4 regions of the Mesorhizobium huakuii genome follow, and region 4 is predicted to be linked to each of the others. Evidence: predicted binding sites of a transcription regulator. Region 4 holds the regulator's gene; each other region holds the start of a gene.
The links. Region 4 encodes HrcA, which represses chaperone genes, less so after heat shock. Its sites were predicted from a motif close to GTTAGCACTCNCNNNNNGNGAGTGCTAAC; they were not measured.
Positions count from the first base shown of each region.

Region 1 (5,428 bases), 2.4 Mb from region 4:
GCGTATTGGCGCCGGCGGCATAGGCCGTCCAGACATTCGCCAGCGCCAGCAGGACGAGGAGGATTGCACTTTTCCAGCGCATGTTGCGGGCTGACAGCAGCATCGCCACAACAGCTGAACCGAGCGCGATGGCGATCATCTCGGCGGTGGCGACCAGCGCCAGCTCATCGCCGCTGACATGGCCCTCGGTGTAGAGAGCGCCGAGCAGGACGGGCTGGAGACCCAGAATGAGCAGGCCGACCGAGCCGATCCACAGGGCCGAGGCAAGCTGTCCACCGGTCGGATTGCCGACCAGCCAGTCGCCGTCGCCCACATGACCGGTGCTTGTCGAAGTCAAAGGCGCCTCCCAACGTCCTTGCCGCACGGCAAAAAAACTGACACTCTGTCAGCATTTCAGAAACTGATACTTGATCATATTTTTTGTCAACCAGAATTTGGCAGTTCGTGCGAAAGACCGGTGCATGACGGAAGCAAGGCGAACAGCGACCGAACCGAGGCGCAAGCCCAAGCAGGAGCGCAGCCGTGAGCGCATCGACGCCATCCTGTCGACGACCATGCGGCTGATCGGCGAGAAGGGCATCGATGCCGTCACCATGAAGGAGGTTGGCATGTTGGCAGGCGGGCCGATCGCCACCGTCTACCACTACTTCCCCAACAAATCGGCGATCCTGGCAATGCTCTACGAGCGGTTCTCGGAGGTCAGCCGCGCGCGATTGACTGCGATCATCGCCGATGTCCGCGAAGCCAAGGACGTCATCGTTGCGGCCGACCGGCTGCTTGACGACTACCTCAGCCGTGTTGCAGGCGATCCGGCCATCCAGGATCTGCAGAACGCCATCCAGGCCGACAAGGCGCTCAAGAATCTCGACATCGCCGAAACCCGGCATCAGGCCAAGATGTTCTGCGACCATGTCATCGCCTTGCTCGACCCGGGCAAGCACGAGCAGTTCGAACGCATGGTTCTGTTGATCTTCCAGCTCGCCGGTGGGGTGGTGCGCCTGGCGCTTGCGGAGGGCGAGGCGGAAAGCCGCCGGACCATCGAGGATTACCGGTCGATCATCCACACCCAGTTGCGGCTGTTTCTTTAGAGCGGCACGATGGCGGTCGGTCCGTTGTGACCTATCTCGCCCGGCGGATAAGACCTTCGAAGCCGTCGGCCAGCTCGGCAGCGCCGGCCGCGAACATTTTCACCAGGTTCTGGGGACGGCCGGGAGTCTTGTTGGCATCGAGCAGGATGGCCCTGCCCTCATGCATGACGAAATCGAATTTCCCATAGTCGAAGCCGAGTTCACGCCGCCGCTGGCGCATTTCGTCGGGAACCGGGACGGGCTCACGCCGGATCGTTTCCGATGCCTTGACCAGGCTGTTTGGCGAGACGTAGCGAGTGCAACGCTCGCGCTCTCCGCAAAACACCCAGAAACGCGCGGCAAAACCGTCGGGTTCTCTTTCCGGAATGAATTTTTCGACGACCAGATCACCATTCTCGAAGACGCCATCCGGAACCTCGCCAAGAGATCCATAGACCTGATAGGGCCGCAGGGTAGGCAGATGCGGAAAAGGCGGCGGTCTGCCGGCGCGCTTCGATCGCCGGTTGAGGAGTGTCTCCGGAATGCCCAGATTGTTGAGGTTGCTTTTGACGATGACCGGGCCTTGCCAGGCGTCGCCTTCCGATAGCAGAGCCCCGCTGATCCGTCGTTTGGAGATGTCGGACGCCCCGATATTGAGGCAGATCGGAAAACGCCTGGCATAGTCGACATGGTCAGCAGGCGTCACTGTCGCATCGACATGCAGAACCGCGATATCGGCATCTTGTGTCTTTGCCGGACCCTGTTGAATCCGGACCGAATGGCCACGCCTTTTCAGGTCCTCCAGAACATCGAAAAGCAGATAGGGGCTGCCCCTGCGCAACAGAAGGTTGCGCTTGCCCAGGAACCGGTCATGCTCATGCGTTATGACGACTATGCGCGACACGGCTTTCCCCTTGGCTTCAATGCCCGCTTCTATTAAGCGGCTCTGATCGATCGATGCCAGACTTTCCTGGTCTGCAACGGGTTTGAATGACAAATCATTGGGATAACTATCATCGGCACTGGAAGCTTCTGGACGCTCCGCTGCGGCCGACCGCGAAAACCGTCGGCATATTCGATCGCGAACTTGATCTCGGAAATGCCGATGTCCTTCTGCTCGGTGTGACGCCCGAACTGGCAGTCCTGGGCAGATCGATGCTGGCGATCGATCAATCGGCAACCATGATTTCCGGGGTTTGGGCCGGCGACAACGCTTCGCGCAGGGCGATGGCGGGAAACTGGCTCAGCCTCCCCCTGGAGCGGGCAAGTTTCGACGCGATCATCGGCGACGGATGCCTCTCGGCGGTCGATTCCAAGGCCGCACGCAATTTGCTGTTCAGCGAAATCGCAAGGGTGCTGAAGCCCGGCAGGCATGCGGCGATCCGCGTTTTTGCACGGCCGGAAACGGCGGATGACCTGCACAGCATCGAAGCTTCGGTCCTGGCCGGCGGCGTCGAGAATTTTCACGCGCTCAAATGGCGCATCGCGATGGCCTGCACGACGGACGACGGCGATTTCACAATCAAGGTGCGGACGATCCGCGACACATTCGACAGCCTGTTCCCCGACCGCGAAGGCCTTGCCGCACGGACAGGATGGAGCATGACGTCGATCAACACGGTCGACGTTTATGCCGGCTCAGACATAAGCTACAGCTTCGCAACGCTGGCCATGCTGATCGACGAGGCGAGCACCTGGTTCCGCGATGTACGCGTCGTACCGAGCGGCTCTTATCCCCCTGGCGGAACGGTGCCCCCTGCTGGTGCTTGGATCGCCTAATGCTTGAACTTGAAACTCGTGAGATCGGCCTGCCTCTGCGACATTGACTTCCGATTGACAGGGCAGCATTCGGGCTGCGTTCGAGCGGCAACCCTTATTTTGCGCGATCGCACGGCTGCACGAGAAAAATTTCCCGCGATCACCCCTTCCCGCGCGCCTTGACTCTCGCAGGTCGGCGGCCTATTTCAGCGCCACGTTAGCACTCGCCCTCGGTGAGTGCTAACCACAGCTCCGGCGCCGCCGGGCGTTGTAGGTTGTCCGGTTTCACCGGACGGAGGAACTGTTTCTCACCGTTCTCATTCGAGGAAGAAAAAATGGCAAAGTCGAAGTTCCGCCCGCTTCATGACCGCGTGGTCGTTCGCCGGGTCGAATCCGAATCCAAGACCGCCGGCGGGATCATCATCCCGGATACGGCGAAGGAAAAGCCTCAGGAAGGCGAGATCATCGCCGTCGGCTCCGGCGCCCGCGACGAAAGCGGCAAGCTGGTCCCCCTGGACGTCAAGGCTGGCGACCGCATCCTGTTCGGCAAGTGGTCGGGCACCGAAGTCAAGCTCAATGGCGAAGACCTTCTGATCATGAAGGAATCCGACATTATGGGCATCATCGGCTGATCATCGGCCTCACCGTCAACTGAATTCCGGGCTTACCCCAAGCCCCTGCCAGGAGCTTAAAAATGGCTGCTAAAGACGTAAAATTCTCCCGTGATGCCCGCGAGCGCATGCTGCGCGGCGTCAACATCCTCGCCGACGCGGTGAAGGTGACCCTCGGCCCCAAGGGCCGCAACGTCGTCATCGACAAGTCGTTCGGCGCCCCGCGCATCACCAAGGACGGCGTCACCGTCGCCAAGGAAATCGAGCTTGAAGACAAGTTCGAGAACATGGGCGCGCAGATGGTCCGTGAAGTTGCTTCGAAGACCAACGACATCGCCGGCGACGGCACCACGACCGCGACCGTTCTGGCGCAGTCGATCGTCCAGGAAGGCCACAAGGCGGTTGCCGCCGGCATGAACCCAATGGACCTGAAGCGCGGTATCGACCTCGCCGTCAGCGAAGTCGTCACGGCGCTCGGCAAGGCTGCCAAGAAGATCAAGACCTCCGAGGAAGTTGCCCAGGTCGGCACGATCTCGGCCAATGGCGACGAGTCGGTCGGCAAGATGATCGCGGAAGCGATGCAGAAGGTCGGCAACGAAGGCGTCATCACGGTTGAGGAAGCCAAGACCGCCGAGACCGAACTCGAAGTCGTCGAAGGCATGCAGTTCGACCGCGGCTACCTCTCGCCCTACTTCGTCACCAACGCCGACAAGATGGTTGCCGATCTCGAGGACGCCTACATCCTGCTCCACGAGAAGAAGCTCTCCAACCTGCAGGCGATGCTGCCGGTTCTCGAGGCTGTCGTGCAGACCTCCAAGCCGCTGCTGATCATCTCGGAAGACGTCGAAGGCGAGGCCCTGGCCACGCTGGTCGTCAACAAGCTGCGTGGTGGCCTGAAGATCGCCGCCGTCAAGGCTCCGGGCTTCGGTGATCGCCGCAAGGCCATGCTGGAAGACATCGCCATCCTCACCGGTGGCCAGGTCATCTCGGAAGACCTCGGCATCAAGCTCGAGAACGTCGGCCTCAACATGCTCGGCCGCGCCAAGAAGGTGTCGATCTCCAAGGAGAACACCACCATCGTCGACGGCGCCGGCAAGAAGGCCGAGATCCAGGGCCGCGTTGCCCAGATCAAGCAGCAGATCGAAGAGACCACCTCGGACTACGACAAGGAGAAGCTGCAGGAACGTCTGGCGAAGCTCGCCGGCGGCGTTGCGGTGATCCGCGTCGGCGGTGCGACGGAAGTCGAAGTCAAGGAAAAGAAGGACCGCGTCGATGACGCCCTCAACGCGACCCGCGCGGCCGTGGAAGAAGGCATCGTTGCTGGCGGTGGCGTGGCCCTGCTGCGCGCTTCGGCCAACATCAAGGCCACCGGCGCCAATGCCGACCAGGCTGCTGGCATCAACATCGTGCGTCGTGCGCTGCAGGCTCCGGCCCGCCAGATCGCCTCGAACGCCGGTGCGGAAGCTTCGATCGTTGCCGGCAAGATCCTTGAGAACAAGGGCGCGACCTTCGGCTACAACGCCCAGACCGGCGAATATGGCGACATGATCGCCATGGGTATCGTCGACCCGGTCAAGGTTGTCCGCACGGCTCTCCAGGACGCGGCCTCGGTCGCCGGCCTGCTCGTCACCACCGAAGCCATGATCGCGGAGGCTCCGAAGAAGGAGTCGGCTGGCGGCGGCATGCCTGGCGGCATGGGCGGCGGCGGCATGGGCGGCATGGGCGGCATGGACTTCTAATCCAGCCTACCCGGCTTTTGCATACGAAAGGGCGGCAGCGATGCCGCCCTTTTTGTTTCTGGTGGGCATGTCGCCCTCAAACGACCTCGGCGAGTTCGATCAGATTGCCGAACGGGTCGGCGAAGAAAGCCAGCTTGCGGCTGATGTCGTCGAGCTTGAACGGCTCGGTGACGATGGTGACGCCGCGCTTGCGGAGTTCGGCGACCGTCGCTTCGATGTCGGCCACGTTGATGCAGAAATGATGATAGCCGGA
Region 1 is NZ_CP050296.1:5,412,395-5,417,822, reverse strand. Features, by position in the region: gene HB778_RS26145 (MFS transporter) at 1-337, opposite strand, end outside; gene HB778_RS26140 (TetR/AcrR family transcriptional regulator) at 462-1,088, shown strand; gene HB778_RS26135 (hypothetical protein) at 1,120-1,971, opposite strand; gene HB778_RS26130 (class I SAM-dependent methyltransferase) at 2,058-2,846, shown strand; gene groES (co-chaperone GroES) at 3,161-3,457, shown strand; gene groL (chaperonin GroEL) at 3,520-5,175, shown strand; gene HB778_RS26115 (VOC family protein) at 5,252-5,428, opposite strand, start outside.
Region 1: groES (co-chaperone GroES) is a predicted target of HrcA. The motif match lies at 3,042-3,070, and genes of this name have one in related genera.

Region 2 (5,428 bases), 2.0 Mb from region 4:
GCGTGCATAGAAGCTTGGCGCATGCATTGTCTTATGCTGCGCTGGTCGACCCCCACTCCGTCTCGGCTTCGCCGAGCCACCTGCCGGGGCGAGCCACGGGTCTCGCCCGTCCTTCGGACCCCCCGATCGACGGGGTAGAGGAAAGGCGCCAGGCTTTTTGCCGTCAACGCTCGTCCAGCAAGGCTCCCTTCCTTTCCCTCCGGAGGGGAAGGTGGCGCTGCGAAGCAGCGACGGATTGGGGGAACCACGTGGCAATCAAGCCTCGGGCCGATCAGTCACGCCAATCACAGAAGATGCGTGCATTCCGTAGCCACTCCCGTGGGGCGAGGAACCCAGGGATTGTCAGCGAAGTCTTAAGGGCTGTTGCGCCATGGTGGTCGCCCGCCAGGAGTCCCACCATGCCCGATACCTCATACGCCCCGAAAGGCCCGGCACGGCCCGGCAAACGGGCAGGGCACGACAGCGCCGACAAACGGCACCCCGATGCTACCGCCATCGCTCGCCTCAAGGCGGAACTCGCGGCCCAGGCCGCCCTCATCGCCAGGCAGGAGGTTTCGCTGGCGCATAGCCGCAAGATCTTCGACCGCGCCTCGGCCGCCGCGCGGATCGGCGTGTGGGAATGCAGCCTGCCCAGCGAACAATTGCACTGGACCGATGTGGTCTACGATCTGTTCGATTTGCCCCGTGGCGCCACGCTCGACCGCAGCGAAATCATCAAGTGCTATCCGGCAGAGTCGCGCAAGGCGCTGGACAGTTTGCGCAGCCGCGCGATCGCCGAGCGCAGCGGCTTCACGCTCGACGCCGAGATCACCACCTTTGCCGGACACAGCCGCTGGATTCGCATCACCGCGACCGTCGAGTGCGAGGCTGATGTGCCGGTGCGCATCTTCGGCATGAAGCAGGACATCACCGAGGAGAAGATCCTGTCGGACCGGATGCGCTATCTCGCCGAATTCGACGCCATGACCGGGCTTGCCAACCGCGCGCGCTTCCAGGCGCGGCTGGCGCAGGCGGATGCCAGCCGCCCGCTCGGCGCGCTGCTTCTGATCGACCTCGACGGCTTCAAGGCGGTCAACGACACGTTCGGCCATGTCGTCGGCGACGAGTGCCTGAAGGCGGCGGCCGAGCGGCTTGCCGAAGGCTGCGGCGCGGCGGATCTGGTGGCGCGCGTCGGCGGCGACGAGTTCGCGGTGCTGCTTGGGTCGCATCTCGACCGGGCTGCCGTTTCCGGCGTGGCCCGCGAGATCATCGAGAGGGTGGGCAAGCCGGTCGTGGTGCGCGGCCAGTCGCTGCGGCTGGGTGCCTCGGTCGGCATTGCCTTTGCCGGGTCGGGCGCGCCCTGCGATCTGTTCGCGCAGGCCGACACCGCGCTCTATGCCGCCAAGGCGGCGGGCCGCAAGACGTTCCGCATCTTCAAGGCCGAGGCCGGCGCGAAAGGCCGCAGTGCCGCGGCGTGAGGGGCTGCAGGCTTTCAGGAAAGCCGGAGCGGCTTCCCGCCCTGAAGTTCTTGAGAACAAAGAGTTAAGGCTGAGGGTTGATGTTTTGCATCACCCGTTGGGTCGCGGCTTGCCGGTCACCTGTGCCCGCGCGGATCGGCGTTTCAACTCCCGTGGCGCCGCGCGTTCCTTTTGGGTTTCGGTGGCGCAGTGCCTGCCGAACAGCGGTGCCGCGACGACGCCAGGCGACATTTCGCAAAGTGCCGACAGAAGAACCTTCGGGCTTAACTTTTCCGCAACCATTTGCCCGTTAGGTCGACCGCAATGGCCTCGTGGCGGAGCGGCTACGCTGGAGACGGCAAATCTCTGAAGCCTCGGTTCGATCCCGAGGCGAGGCCTCCAAAATCATTCAGCTGAGAAGCTGCGTCGAACCTTCGAGAGCGAAGGCGACGACCTGCGGACTTGCATCTTTGGCGGCTTGGGCAGGGACATCTCGGCGCCATCGTCCCAGGCGGCGCAGAGCCGAGGTTAAAACCACCTATTTGCATTTGGCATGCAAGGCGCCCGCGAAAAGAGTGCTATGGAAGGGCGCGAGCTTGCTCGCTCCGATTTTCCCCGACATTCGAGGTTATTTCGTGCGTGAACCGCCACTGCTGCCGGTCTTTGGAAAACTCGGTGTCAAGACACGTGTGGCTGTTCTGGCCGCACCTGCCTCGCCGGCAGGCATCGTGCCGCGCTTGCGGGAGCTTCTGGCCGCGCATGGCGGCATGGCGCTGAAGCTGTCGGTGATCGCCTGGACGATGGTGGTCCTGGGTGCGGTGTTTTTCATGATGCAGGGCTAGGACCATGGCAAACCGCTACGCGCTGCGCATGGATCTGCCCCAGAGCTGGGCCATCATCGATGTCTTCACCGGCCAGCCGGTCGAAGTCCGGCAAAGAGTGATGGTCGGCATGACCCCGCGCGACGCCAACGCCATGCTCGACCAGATGAATGTCCGCGACATCAAGCGCCGGGAGAGGGCGGAGCGCAAGGATTGAACGTTCCTGCTGCCGGCTCAAAGGCTGGGCCAAGACCCGCCGAACCAAAACCAGGGGATTCCCGTGAGAGCGAGCCTGAGGCAAAAGATACTGGAGGTCTGCGACCGCAAGATCTCCGAGAAGGGGCCCGCCGTCGGCGTGTCGTTCTACGCGTTTTTCGCCAACAGGAATGACGACCCCGAACTGCTGATGGAAGCAGCGGAATGGTGGATCAGAACCCACCGCCTCGATCATTTCGAAAAGGCCGCGAAGATACGCACGATGATCGAGGGCATCGACGTTTAATCTTTGTTTCTATGCATGTCGTTGTCTCAAAACCGGGGTCACTTTTGAGCGACATGCATTGGGCTGATCAGCCGAAGTCGGCGGCCGTGAGCACATACATGCTCTTGCGGGTGCGGTCGTAGGCCTTCGACGCCACGCCGCGGATGACGCTGCTCTCGGTGTCGAATGTCGCGAGGTAACCTGCCTCGTTGGCCGCGGTTGCCGGCTGCATCCGGGTCATCGCGTCGGCGGCGACCGAGAAGGAAATCTGGAACATGCCGTCATGGCCGACGAAACGGATGCGCTTGCCGGCTTCGTCATAGCTGCGGCTGCGGTTGGGGAATGTCAGGCTCATGTCTTGACCTCCGTTGTGGCGGCCTTCTTGGTCGCCCGCTTCTTCTTCGGCGTCGGGTTCAAGGCTTCGGCGACACGGTCGGCCTCTTCCTTGGCCAGCCGCAAAATCCTGAGCTTCGCCGTTTTGATCTCCCTGGCCTTCGCTTCGGACATGTATTCGGCGGTTGCCTTGTTTTTCTCCGCCGTCTTCTTCTGCTTGTCGACGAAGCGGGCTTCAGCTTTTTCCATGATCGTCTGATTGCCGTCGGCCATCGAACAAATCTCCCTTGCGTTTGAAATCGTGAAAGTGAACTTGTCCGATAAATAGGCGCTTGATCGGCAAAATTCAATTTTTTGAATTATTTATGCCATTCGCGATATCACGAAATCGCCGGTCGAAATAATACTTTTCAATATTTCATCGGGTCCGCGAATAATTTTTGGCACTCCTATCTATCGAGTGCCAAAGCGCCTATATGGGGAAGCGGCCGCCTAAGCTGGCCCCAGAAAGAAGTTTTCATGAAGTTTCGGCCACTCCACGACCGCGTCGTCATCCGGCGCGCCGAAGGCGATATCAAATCCAAGGGCGGCATCATCATTCCCGACAATGCCAAGGAAAAGCCGCAGCAAGGCGAAGTCATCGCCGTCGGTCCCGGCGCACGCGACGAAAACGGCGCGCTTGTGCCGCTTGACGTCAAGGCCGGCGACCTGATCCTGTTCGGCAAATGGTCGGGCACCGAGGTCAAGATCGACGGCGAGGACCTGCTGATCATGAAGGAAGCCGACATTATGGGTGTCATCGACAAGAGCGAGGCAGCCACCGAGAAGACTGTCGCCGCCAAGAAGGCTGCCTGATCAGCGCGCCGCGTGTCCTTCGGGACGCGCAAGGACGCTCAGAGATTGATCATGGAGGCTCTGCCTTCATCAACCGAACTGGATAAAAATCATGTCTGCCAAGGAAATCAAATTCGCCACCGACGCGCGTGACCGCATGCTGCGCGGCGTCGAGATCCTCACCAATGCGGTGAAGGTCACGCTCGGCCCCAAGGGCCGCAACGTCATCATCGACAAGGCCTATGGCGCGCCACGCATCACCAAGGACGGCGTCACCGTGGCCAAGGAAATCGAGCTTGCCGACAAGTTCGAGAACATGGGCGCGCAGATGGTGCGCGAAGTGGCCTCGAAGACCAACGACCTTGCCGGTGACGGCACCACCACCGCCACGGTGCTGGCCGCCTCGATCCTGCGCGAAGGCGCCAAGCTGGTTGCCGCCGGCATGAACCCGATGGATCTCAAGCGCGGCATCGATCAGGCGGTCGCCGCCGTCGTCGTCGAGATCAAGGCGAAAGCCAAGAAGGTCAAGTCGTCGGCCGAGATCGCCCAGGTCGGCACCATCGCCGCCAATGGCGACGCCACCGTCGGCGACATGATCGCCAAGGCGATGGACAAGGTCGGCAATGACGGCGTCATCACCGTCGAGGAAGCCAAGACCGCCGAAACCGAACTCGACGTCGTCGAAGGCATGCAGTTCGACCGCGGCTATCTCAGCCCGTATTTCGTCACCAATGCCGACAAGATGCGCGTCGAGCTGGAAGAGCCCTATGTGCTCATCCACGAGAAGAAGCTCGGCAATCTGCAGGCAATGCTGCCGATCCTCGAAGCGGTGGTGCAGAGCGGCAGGCCGCTGCTGATCATCTCGGAAGACGTCGAAGGCGAGGCTCTGGCCACGCTGGTCGTCAACAAATTGCGCGGCGGCCTCAAGGTCGCGGCCGTCAAGGCGCCTGGCTTCGGCGATCGCCGCAAGGCGATGCTGGAAGACATCGCCGTGCTGACATCGGGCCAGATGATTTCCGAGGATCTCGGCATCAAGCTCGAAAACGTCACCATCGAGATGCTCGGCCGCGCCAAGCGCGTGCTGATCGAGAAGGACACCACCACGATCATCGACGGCGCCGGCACCAAGGCGACGATCCAGGCACGTGTCGCCCAGATCAAGGGCCAGATCGAGGAGACGACCTCCGACTACGACAAGGAAAAGCTGCAGGAGCGGCTCGCCAAGCTGTCGGGCGGCGTTGCCGTCATCCGCGTCGGCGGCGTCACCGAGTCGGAAGTCAAGGAAAAGAAGGACCGCATCGACGACGCGCTGAATGCAACACGCGCGGCGGTCGAGGAAGGCATCGTGCCCGGCGGCGGCGTGGCGTTGCTGCGCGCCAGGTCGGCGCTTGCCGGCCTGAACGGCGCCAATGACGATGTCACCGCCGGCATTTCGATCGTGCTGCGCGCGCTCGAAGCGCCGATCCGCCAGATCGCCGAGAATTCCGGTGTCGAAGGCTCGATCGTCGTCGGCAAGCTCACCG
Region 2 is NZ_CP050296.1:925,919-931,346, reverse strand. Features, by position in the region: gene HB778_RS04640 (diguanylate cyclase domain-containing protein) at 399-1,457, shown strand; gene HB778_RS04635 (hypothetical protein) at 2,072-2,278, shown strand; gene HB778_RS04630 (hypothetical protein) at 2,283-2,474, shown strand; gene HB778_RS04625 (DUF6500 family protein) at 2,538-2,759, shown strand; gene HB778_RS04620 (DUF1488 domain-containing protein) at 2,827-3,093, opposite strand; gene HB778_RS04615 (hypothetical protein) at 3,090-3,344, opposite strand; gene HB778_RS04610 (co-chaperone GroES) at 3,591-3,926, shown strand; gene groL (chaperonin GroEL) at 4,018-5,428, shown strand, end outside.
Region 2: HB778_RS04610 (co-chaperone GroES) is a predicted target of HrcA. The motif match lies at 3,511-3,539, and genes of this name have one in related genera.

Region 3 (5,428 bases), on a different replicon from region 4:
ACAGAATGAATTCAGTCATTGGTGTCCGCTATGAAAGTGCCCCCGTATGATGCCCGTGATCGGGCCTGCCCCTCCGCATTCTAGAGGGACGCCGCCCCCCTGTGGTCAAAAAGGTTCGCCCAAAGAAAAAGGGCGGCATTGCTGCCGCCCTTTCCGTGAATGCGAGGCAATGGCTGGATTAGAAATCCATACCGCCCATGCCGCCCATGCCACCGCCGGGCATACCACCCGGCATGCCGCCGCCAGCCGAGTCCTTCTTCGGAGCTTCGGCAATCATGGCTTCGGTGGTGACCAGCAGGCCGGCGACCGAGGCCGCGTCCTGGAGAGCGGTGCGCACAACCTTCATTGGATCGACGATGCCCATGGCGATCATGTCGCCATATTCGCCGGTCTGGGCGTTGTAGCCGAAGGTTGCATCCTTGTTGTCGAGGATCTTGCCAGCCACGATCGAAGCTTCTGCGCCTGCATTCGCGGCGATCTGGCGGGCCGGAGCCTGCAGGGCGCGACGGACGATGGCGATGCCGGCCGTCTGATCGGCATTGGCGCCGGTGACGGTGATGGCCAGCGAAGCGCGCAGCAGGGCGACGCCGCCGCCAGCAACGATGCCTTCTTCCACGGCCGCGCGGGTCGCGTTGAGGGCGTCATCGACGCGGTCCTTCTTTTCCTTGACTTCGATCTCGGTCGCACCGCCGACGCGGATGACGGCAACGCCGCCCGCCAGCTTGGCGAGACGTTCCTGCAGCTTCTCCTTGTCGTAGTCCGAGGTGGTCTCCTCGATCTGCTGCTTGATCTGGGCAACGCGGCCCTGGATCTCGGCCTTCTTGCCGGCGCCGTCGACGATGGTGGTGTTCTCCTTGGAGATCGACACCTTCTTGGCGCGGCCGAGCATGTTGAGGCCGACATTCTCGAGCTTGATGCCGAGGTCTTCGGAAATGACCTGGCCACCGGTGAGGATGGCGATGTCTTCCAGCATGGCCTTGCGGCGATCACCGAAGCCCGGCGCCTTGACGGCGGCGATCTTCAGGCCGCCACGCAGCTTGTTGACGACCAGCGTGGCCAGCGCTTCGCCTTCGACGTCTTCCGAGATGATAAGCAGCGGCTTCGAGGTCTGCACGACGGCTTCGAGAACCGGCAGCATGGCCTGCAGGTTGGAGAGCTTCTTCTCGTGCAGGAGGATGTAGACGTCTTCGAGCTCGGCAACCATCTTGTCGGCGTTGGTGACGAAGTAGGGCGACTGGTAGCCGCGGTCGAACTGCATGCCTTCGACGACTTCGAGTTCGGTCTCGGCGGTCTTGGCTTCCTCGACGGTGATGACGCCTTCGTTGCCGACCTTCTGCATCGCTTCCGCGATCATCTTGCCGACCGAAGCATCGCCATTGCCGGCGATCGTGCCGACCTGGGCGACTTCTTCCGAGGTCTTGATCTTCTTGGCGTTCTTGACGAGGTGAGCGACGACTTCGGTCACGGCCAGATCGATGCCGCGCTTCAGGTCCATCGGGTTCATGCCGGCGGCAACCGCCTTGTGGCCTTCCTGGACGATCGACTGCGCCAGAACGGTCGCGGTCGTGGTGCCGTCGCCGGCGATGTCGTTGGTCTTGGACGCGACTTCGCGGATCATCTGCGCGCCCATGTTCTCGAACTTGTCGGAAAGTTCGATTTCCTTGGCGACGGTGACGCCGTCCTTGGTGATGCGCGGCGCGCCGAACGACTTGTCGATGACGACGTTGCGGCCCTTGGGACCGAGCGTGACCTTCACCGCGTCGGCGAGGATGTTGATGCCGCGCAGCATGCGCTCGCGAGCATCACGGGAGAATTTTACGTCTTTGACAGCCATTTTTTACTCCTGGGCATTTCGCCCGAATTCAGATTGGATGGTGCGGATGAAAGGCGGCGGCGTGTCAGCCGATGATGCCCATGATGTCGGCTTCCTTCATGATCAGAAGGTCTTCGCCATTGAGCTTGACTTCGGTGCCCGACCACTTGCCGAACAGGATGCGGTCGCCCGCCTTGACGTCCAGCGGGACGAGCTTGCCGGCTTCGTCGCGGGCGCCGGAGCCAATGGCGATGATCTCGCCTTCCTGCGGCTTTTCCTTCGCCGTATCGGGGATGATGATCCCGCCGGCGGTCTTCGCTTCGGACTCGACGCGACGAACGACCACGCGGTCATGAAGCGGCCGGAAATTCGACTTTGCCATTTTTTGGATGTCCCTGGTTCGGATGTTGAACGGTGCTCCGTTGCCGGAGAGTTGTTAGCACTCACCAGAGGTGAGTGCTAACATGGCGGTGAGATAGGCCGTCGGCTGGCACTAGTCAAGACGAAGAGGGGACGGGCGAAGAGCAAAAGATTTTGGAATCGGCGCGGAAATGCCGCCCCCTTTACGTAAGGAGAAAGCTCTTCCGCATCTTTGGTGCCAGTCGCTCGTCCCACCGGCTCAAACATCGGGGACGGGCCAGAACGGCAGTTCGCCCAGTGTGCTTTTTCGGTGAAGAGCGCGCGGATAGGGCACCGGCAAGTTCCTCGGATGGCTCGTCGGTCAGAACATCGCGCCGCACATTCCGGTGTGGGACAAGAGCCGGCGTGATGACGTAACCTTCAGCCGCGCGGACTTCATCTTCGATGCGGTCCAGAACAAGTTCATCTTTCCCGCCGGCAAGGCAGAATCGTCGCAACTTCGCGGTCCCGCGCACACGCAGTGTCAGCGGTGGAAACCGGATCCCGGGCCAGCAACGAGACTGCCAGAGGTGTGAACTCAAGCGCCGCTGCTATCCAAAGACGCCGGTGCGCGACGTGTTGCGCGTCCACGAAGAGGCACGCGAGACGCCCGTCAAAGCGGATCCGCCCGAGTTCGGACGGTCGCGCAACGAACGAAGCAGGTCGAGATGCTCTTCGCACGCCTGAAGACCGCGCTCCGCTTCGAACGTAGGGAGATTACGCGGCCTGAGCGGAGCCTGTGACGAGTTCCTCATGGCCGCCACCACGCCTGCGACGACTGGTGCGGCTGACCACGCCAACGGTGCCGGCACCAACATGATGGAGGCCAATCTGTAGAATTCTCGTCAATGAGCCAATACAAGCGCCATTCATCCGACCGCCGTTACGCCTCCAGACAGGAAGACAGGGATCGCAATCGAGTTTTTCACGGCATCGATCAATTTTTTCGGTTCGGGAACGTGACGTTGCGCCAGGATGGACATTCTGCTGAATTTCACCTGCCGGCGCTGTTTCGTGGACGCGCTTGGGACTCCCATTTCTATTGCCCGTCTCGGCTCATGCCGGGGCGGGCTTCTTTGCGTTCTGGGAGGATTATCTAGCTGACCATGGTTCATCGTGGCGGCCATGGAGATCGCCTCAGAAGCGGCGCCCAATCGGAAACGTTAGCACCTGCGCGTTTTGGCGTGGTTGCTTGAACTCTTCGGCGGCAACCGCCTCAATTAACAGGTCCAAGGCTTCGCGTCCCCTCCGGCTCATCGGGTCATCGCCACGAAGGTAGTGATACGCTCGATCTAAATGCACTCGGGCGGCGGAAAAATCGCTTGTCATATGACCCTCTCAGTAGCCGCCCGCATTAGCCGTCTACGAGGTGAGGGTCGCGCAATCGTCAATATCCACAGCGGGATTTGATTTAAATCGGGGATAATCGGGGGAGTAGCCAGGATGCCGGCTGCCTTTTGCGAGAAACAGCGTGCATTCGACAGGATCGCCCGGATGTCAGGGGGCTCCGGCCCCAGGCGCGCGAGGAATGCCGAGACCTCGGCCTCGATGTCGGCCGGTCCAGTACCGTGGGGGACACTACATTTCGTTCTGCGACATGATCCGCCCTCGAGCCGCAGACGACCACTCGCTGGCGCTCGGTCGGATCATGAATGCCGAGCACCGAGACCACCTCTGACCTCCGTCATTCGATGCAGACCTGGCGGACCCGGCCCCGATTTTGCGGCGTAGAGCCAGAGACGGCCGCCAGGTCCCAGGCCGGTTGGCTGCAAATCACGCTAGGAGGATGATGGGCCACACCGGTCCCGCGGGCGACCTCATCGGCGACACGCAGGCACCTTCGCCATAGTACGCCTGGGCTCGTCCTCCCGCGGCTTCCTCCTTCCAGGGTTGTGTGCGTCTGCAAAGAGGGGTGGTCATGCGGCTTGACGCAGCACTTTTGCGCAAGTGGTTTTCTGGGAAATGGCGCAGTTGTTTTCCGTAGGCAGCTGCGGCGCGATAAGGTGCTGGAATTCTTTGCCAAGCAGCCGGCATGCCTGGTCATCATGGAGGCGTGTGGTGGCGCGCACCATTGGGCGCGCGAGATCGGCAAATTGGGCATACCGTCCGCCTGATCCCGCCGGCCTATGTGAAACCGTTCGTCAAGCGCCGACGATGCCGCCGACGCAGAGGCGATCTGCGATGCGGCGCAACGGCCGACAATGCGCTTTGTGGCGGTCAAGACCGAAGAAGCCCAGCCCAGCGGCGGTCGTGTTCAGTGTCCGCGATCTGCTGGTTCGGCAGCGCACGCAGGTGATCAACGCCCTGCGCGGTCATCTCGCTGAATACGGGCTGGTGGCTGCCCAGGGCCCGCCCCATGTCGCGAAGCTCGTCGACCATGTGGAGGATCCGGCAAGCGCTTTGCCGGCGGCGGCTCGGCTGGTTCTCGGCATGCTGGTTGAGACCATGAGAGCGCTTGAGGAACGGATCGAACACCTTCAAGGCCGCAGGATATGAACCGGATTAAACAGACGCGTTCTAGCGTGGCCGGGACATCACTATTAGGGGGCGACCTGCCGCCCTCGCACCGTGGTATAGCTTGTCCACTGTCGCGATCCCGACAGAATTGTACTGTCGCTAACAACGGTAACCAGCCGCGCAAAGCCAACCTATTCCAATAACAACGGCTTTTTAGCTGGCATGGCTCTTGCTGCTTGAGCTGTAACGTGCGCTCCGGCAAGAGCCGCTTCCAGCGGATCTCAGACCATTGCGCATATGTAGGCCAAAGGACTTTCTGCGGCGAGGTCAGGGCGACAATGAGTAATCGTCCCGTTTCACCGAGTTCATTGGACCTGAGTTTATGGAGGAGGTCATACAATGAGCAAGGCGATTTCATTCGGGGCGGAAGTCTTGCCGGTGACGGCGTCATCAACGACCCTTCGCGAGCTCATTCTTTCCAACGACCTGACATTTTTGATGGAAGCGCATGATGGGCTTTCGGCAGCAATTGCCGAGCGCGCTGGCTTTCGAGGGCTCTGGGCCTCTGGTCTTTCCATCGCCTCGGCGCTCGGCTATCGGGACGCCAACGAAGCGAGTTGGACGCAAGTCGTCGACGTCGTCGAGCGCATGGTCGATGCGACGAACATCCCTGTTCTTGTCGACGGTGACAGCGGCTTCGGAAATTTCAACAATGCTCGACTGGTCGCGCGGAAGCTTGAGCAACGCGGCGCTAGCGGC
Region 3 is NZ_CP050299.1:573,622-579,049, forward strand. Features, by position in the region: partial or broken gene HB778_RS40400 (sulfite exporter TauE/SafE family protein) at 1-19, opposite strand, end outside; gene groL (chaperonin GroEL) at 179-1,834, opposite strand; gene groES (co-chaperone GroES) at 1,899-2,195, opposite strand; gene HB778_RS42660 (hypothetical protein) at 3,350-3,541, opposite strand; partial or broken gene HB778_RS42665 (IS110 family transposase) at 4,138-4,690, shown strand; gene aepX (phosphoenolpyruvate mutase) at 5,069-5,428, shown strand, end outside.
Region 3: groES (co-chaperone GroES) is a predicted target of HrcA. The motif match lies at 2,249-2,277, and genes of this name have one in related genera.

Region 4 (5,428 bases):
GGCCTCCACCGAGGACGGGTTGGCCTCCAGCGTCACCTCTATGCCGTCCGGCACCGTCCAGTTCTTCGCCACCGCGTCCAGAACCCTGGCCACGGTTTCCGGCTTCATCAGCGACGGCGTGCCGCCACCGAGGAAAATGCTGGTGACCTCGCGCGGACCGGTGCGCTCACGCATCGTCGCCAGCTCCGCCTCGAAGGCGGCGGCAAAGCGCTCCTGGTCGACCGGCTGGTGGCGGACATGGCTGTTGAAGTCGCAATAGGGGCACTTGGCCGCGCAGAACGGCCAATGGATGTAGACGCCGAAGCCGGGCGTCCGGTCAAGCGGCATGGTGATGCCGGATCCAGTCATGCCGAGCCCAATCCCGGCGTATTCAACCGTGCCTGGGCGAACTTCTGGAAAGCGCGGGCGCGGTGCGACAGCGCCGTCGGCTGGCCGGGTTTCCAGCCATGCTTCTGCTCAGCGGTCATCTCGCCGAAGGTTTTGTCGAATCCATTGGGCAAAAACACGGGATCATAGCCGAAGCCAAGCTCGCCGCGCGGCGGCCAGACCAGCGTGCCTTCGGCCTCGCCGCGATAATATTCGGCCTCGCCATCGGGAAAGGCGAGACAAATGACGGCGACGAAGCGGCCCTTGCGCTGTTCGGCCGAGGCGGCGCCAACTTCCTGCAGCGCCACTTCGGTGCGCTGCATGGCCATGGCGAAATCGCGCGACCCATCAGGAGTTTCGGCCCAGTTGGCGGTGTACACGCCGGGCGCGCCATCGAGCGCGTCGACACACAGGCCGGAATCGTCCGACAGCGCCGGCAGGCCGGTCGCCTGCGCCGCCGCCAGCGCCTTGATATAGGCGTTTTCCTCGAAAGTGGTGCCGGTCTCGTCCGGTTCCGGCAGGCCATAGTCCTTGGCCGACTTCGCCTCGAAGCCGAAAGGCCCCATCAAATCGGCGAATTCGCGCAGCTTGCCGGCATTGTGGCTGGCGACGACGATCTTCTTGCCATCGAGAGTATGCATCAAAGGCCCCAGATTCTCGGCTCGGCGAACTCGATCGAATTGCCCGAGGGGTCGCGTATATAGAGCGAACGGCCGCCTTGCGGCCATTCGAATTCGCTTTCGATGGCGATTCTTTTGCCCCCAAATGCATTTTCCAGGCCACGATTTCGGCGGCGGTTGCCGCAAAGCAGAGATGACCTTCGCCAACCGTGCCATGTGGCGGCACTTTCAGCCGGGCGTCCGGCGCCGGAGGAATTTTGGTCGCCTCGGCGTTGAAGATGAGCAGCACGCCTGGGCCACAGCGGAAGAAAAGATGCCTGCCGTCGACCTTGCCGAGCAAATCGAGGCCGAGCACGCCGACATAGAATTCTTCCGCCACCGCCAGATCGGTGACGTAGAGAGCTGATTCAAGGATGGCGGAGGGGGTCACCAGAAAATCGATGGCTTACGCCACCGCCATCTGCTGTAGGCTGACCAGGCGCTGGATGCCTTTCTTCGCCAGGCCCATCAATTCGGCGAACTGTCCTTCGGAAAAAGGCTCGCCCTCGGCGGTGCCCTGGATCTCGACGATGCCGCCCTTGCCGGTCATGACGAAATTGGCGTCGGTGCCGGCCGCGGAATCCTCGAGATAATCGAGGTCGATGACCGGCTGGCCGTCATGGATGCCGCAGGAAATCGCCGCGACATGGTCCTTCAGCACCTTGGCGACACTGGCCATCTGCCGCGCTTCCATCCAGCGCAGGCAGTCATACAGCGCCACCCAGCCGCCGGTGATCGAGGCGGTACGGGTGCCGCCATCGGCCTGGATGACGTCGCAGTCGACGGTGATCTGCTGTTCGCCCAGTGCCTGCAAATCGACCACGGCGCGCAGAGAACGGCCGATCAGGCGCTGAATCTCCAGCGTGCGGCCGCCCTGCTTGCCGGCGGAGGCCTCGCGGCGCATGCGCTCGCCGGTCGAGCGCGGCAGCATGCCGTATTCGGCCGTCACCCAGCCCTTGCCGGAATTGCGCATCCAGCCCGGCACCTTTTCCTCGAGGCTGGCGGTGCACAGGACATGGGTGTCGCCGAACTTCACCAGGCACGAGCCTTCGGCATGCTTGGAGACGCCGCGCTCGAAGGAGATGGCGCGCATTTCGTCGAATTGGCGTTTGGAGGGGCGCATTCAGGCTTCTTTCCAGTCATTTTTCGGAATCGTGGCCGGCTTTTAGACGTATGGGGGGCAGCGCGCAAAGGAAAACGGACCGGGCGATCTGATACAGAGACCGGGTTGCGCCCACCGTGCCGAAGTCTATATCCTGAAGCAGGAGGTTTTTGGCCGAATGACCAAGGCAATCGATCCGGGTTCGCAGTCGCTTGCACTTCAATCACTCGACATGCGCTCACGCGACATCTTCCGGCGGATCGTCGATTCCTATCTCAGGGATGGCGAACCCGTGGGTTCGCGCAGCCTGTCGCGCATCCTGCCCTCCTCCCTGTCGCCGGCCACCATCCGCAATGTGATGAGCGACCTCGAGCATCTCGGGCTGATCTATGCGCCGCATATCTCGGCCGGCCGGCTGCCGACGCAGGCGGGCCTGCGTTTCTTCGTCGATGCCTTCATGGAACTTGGCGACCTCTCCGACGAGGAGCGCCGCACCATCGAGGCGCAGGTGCGGGCCTCCGGCTCGGGCGCGACGCTGGAACATATGCTGACCGAGGCCAGCCAGATGCTGTCGGGCATGTCGCGCGGCGCCGGCCTGGTGCTCGCCGCCAAGAATGAGGTGGCGCTGAAGCATATCGAATTCATACAGCTCGAGCCGACCAAGGCGCTTGCCGTGCTGGTGTCGCAGAATGGCGACGTCGAGAACCGCGTCGTCGAGCTGCCCGCCGGCATCACCGTCTCGCAGCTGCACGAGGCCTCGAATTTCCTCAACGCGCATATTCGCGGCCGCACACTGGCGGAAGCGCGCACCGAGATCGCCCGCATCAAGGAAGAGACGAGAGCCGCTCTCGACACGCTGTCACAGGACCTCGTCGAGAAGGGGCTGGCGGTGTGGGCGGGTGCGGAAAGCGGCCTGCCGGCGCGGCTCATCGTGCGCGGCCGCGCCAATCTGCTCGAAAACGTCACCGCCCAGGCCGATATCGAATTGCTCAGGCATTTGTTCGAGGACATGGAGACGCAGGACGGGCTGATCCAGCTGCTCGATCTCGCCGAGCAGGGATCGGGCGTGCGCATCTTCATCGGTTCGGAAAACAAGCTCTTTTCGCTGTCGGGCTCGTCGCTGGTGGTCGCGCCCTATCGCGACAAGGATGCCCGCGTCGTCGGGGCGCTGGGCGTCATCGGCCCGACCCGGCTGAACTACGCCCGCATCGTGCCGATGGTCGATTATACCGCGCAGCTGATATCGCGCATGTTAAGGTAGGGTCCCGGACAGCAAGAGACGGGCAGCAAGGAGAAAAACAATGGCGCTCGAAGAACTCAAGGCCCGGATCAGCCTGCTGCTCGAGGAGATGGTCAACCAGCCGGAAGACCAGCACGAAATCCAGGAACAATTGCGCGAAAAGCTGCAGGAAATGCGCGCCATGGGCCTGCCGCTGCCGGCCGATCTCGTCGCGCTGGAAAAACGTCTCGACGACGATTTCTTGGCTGCCGGGACATAGACAGGGAACCGCTTCCCTCGTCGTGTGGGGCGGAACCCAGGGACAAATCGGCCGTTTCCTTCGCGACCAGATGGAGGACAAAATGATCCGATTGGCCGGACTGGTGGTTCCAGCCCTTTTTATCACAAGCGCAGCATTCGCCCAGCAGGCGGACCAGCCGGTGCTGAAGGGCGCTGCCGCCTTTGGCGACTGGCGTGCCGACAGACCGGGCGTTCGGCGCCTGATCAAGCCGGAAGATTTGCCGAAGCCCTATCTCACCAAGTCGGCCTCGAACAGCGCCGGCCTTGCCGACATGCCGGCGGGCGCGAAACCGCAATTGCTGCCGGGTTTTTCGGCCGAGCTGATCGCATCCGGTATCGACAATCCGCGCGTCGTGCGCGTCGCACCGAACGGCGACCTGTTCGTTGCCGACAGCGAAGCCAACCAGATCCGCGTCTATAGCCTGGCCAAGGACAGCGCCAAGCCCGCCGAAGAAGGCATTTTTGCCGGCAATCTCAACCAGCCCTATGGCATTGCCTTCTATCCGCCGGGCGACGACCCGCAATGGGTCTATGTCGCCAACAGCGACAGCATCGTGCGCTTTGCCTACCGCAAGGGTGACCTGAAGGCAGCTGGCGAACCGGAAACCATCGTCGACAACATTCCCTCAAACCATCACTGGACCCGCGACATCGTCTTTTCGCCTGATGGCAAGACGCTCTATCTGTCGGTCGGCTCGGGCTCGAATGTCGCCGAGGACATGGGCAAGGCGCCGGATGGCGGCTTGGAAGCGTGGGTGAAATCGAAGCCGCTGGGTGCGACCTGGGGCTCCGAAGAGGGGCGCGCCGACGTGCAGGCCTTCGACCCGGACGGCAAGAACGGCCGCATCGTCGCCACCGGCCTGCGCAACTGTTCGGGCATGACCATCCAACCGGCGACCGGCGCGCTGTGGTGCGTCGTCAACGAGCGCGACGCGCTTGGCGACAATGTGCCCTTCGAATACGCCACCTCGGTCAAGGACGGCGCCTTCTACGGCTGGCCCTGGTATTACATCGGCAACCATGAGGATCCGCGCCACAAGGGCGCGCGCCCCGATCTCGCCGGAAAAGCGACCATTCCCGACGTGCTGATGCAGGCGCATTCGGCGCCGCTCAACATTGCCTTCTACGACCGCAAGGACTTGCCCGCCGACAGCGGTTTTCCCAAGGAATACAGGGGCGACGCCTTTGTTGCCCTGCACGGTTCATGGAATCGCGGCAACAGGACCGGCTACAAGGTCGTCCGCCTGCTCTTCAAGGATGGCAAGCCGACCGGCGAGTATGAGGACTTCATGACCGGTTTCGTCGTCTCGAATGGCGAGGTCTGGGGCCGGCCGGTGGGCGTGGCCGTGGCGGCCGACGGCGCGCTGATCATGACCGAGGACGGCAACGGCACCATCTGGCGCGTAACCTATGATGGCGGCCGGTCCTGACCCATTTCGGCGTGGTGCAATCGAATCCGGCTTCAGGGGATTCCAGCAGGCCTGACTTTGTGCGACAAGGCGGGCGTCCCAATAGCGTTCCACGGACGCAAGGCTCGCCCATGACCCTCACCGGCTTCCTCGCCTACAGTGCCGCCCTCGGCATCGCCGCCGCCATTCCCGGCCCCGGCGTCACCGCGCTTGTCGCGCGGGCGCTGGGCTCCGGCTTTCGCTCGTCGCTGGCCATGTCCTTTGGCCTGATGCTGGGCGACCTGACCTATCTGACCGCCGTGGTGCTCGGCCTCGCCTTCGTCGCGCAGACCTTCGGCATGGTTTTCCTCGCCATCAAATGGCTTGGCGTCGC
Region 4 is NZ_CP050296.1:2,966,459-2,971,886, reverse strand. Features, by position in the region: gene hemW (radical SAM family heme chaperone HemW) at 1-348, opposite strand, end outside; gene rdgB (RdgB/HAM1 family non-canonical purine NTP pyrophosphatase) at 345-1,007, opposite strand; partial or broken gene HB778_RS14765 (VOC family protein) at 1,007-1,416, opposite strand; gene rph (ribonuclease PH) at 1,432-2,148, opposite strand; gene hrcA (heat-inducible transcriptional repressor HrcA) at 2,306-3,388, shown strand; gene HB778_RS14750 (hypothetical protein) at 3,429-3,626, shown strand; gene HB778_RS14745 (PQQ-dependent sugar dehydrogenase) at 3,709-5,076, shown strand; gene HB778_RS14740 (LysE family translocator) at 5,187-5,428, shown strand, end outside.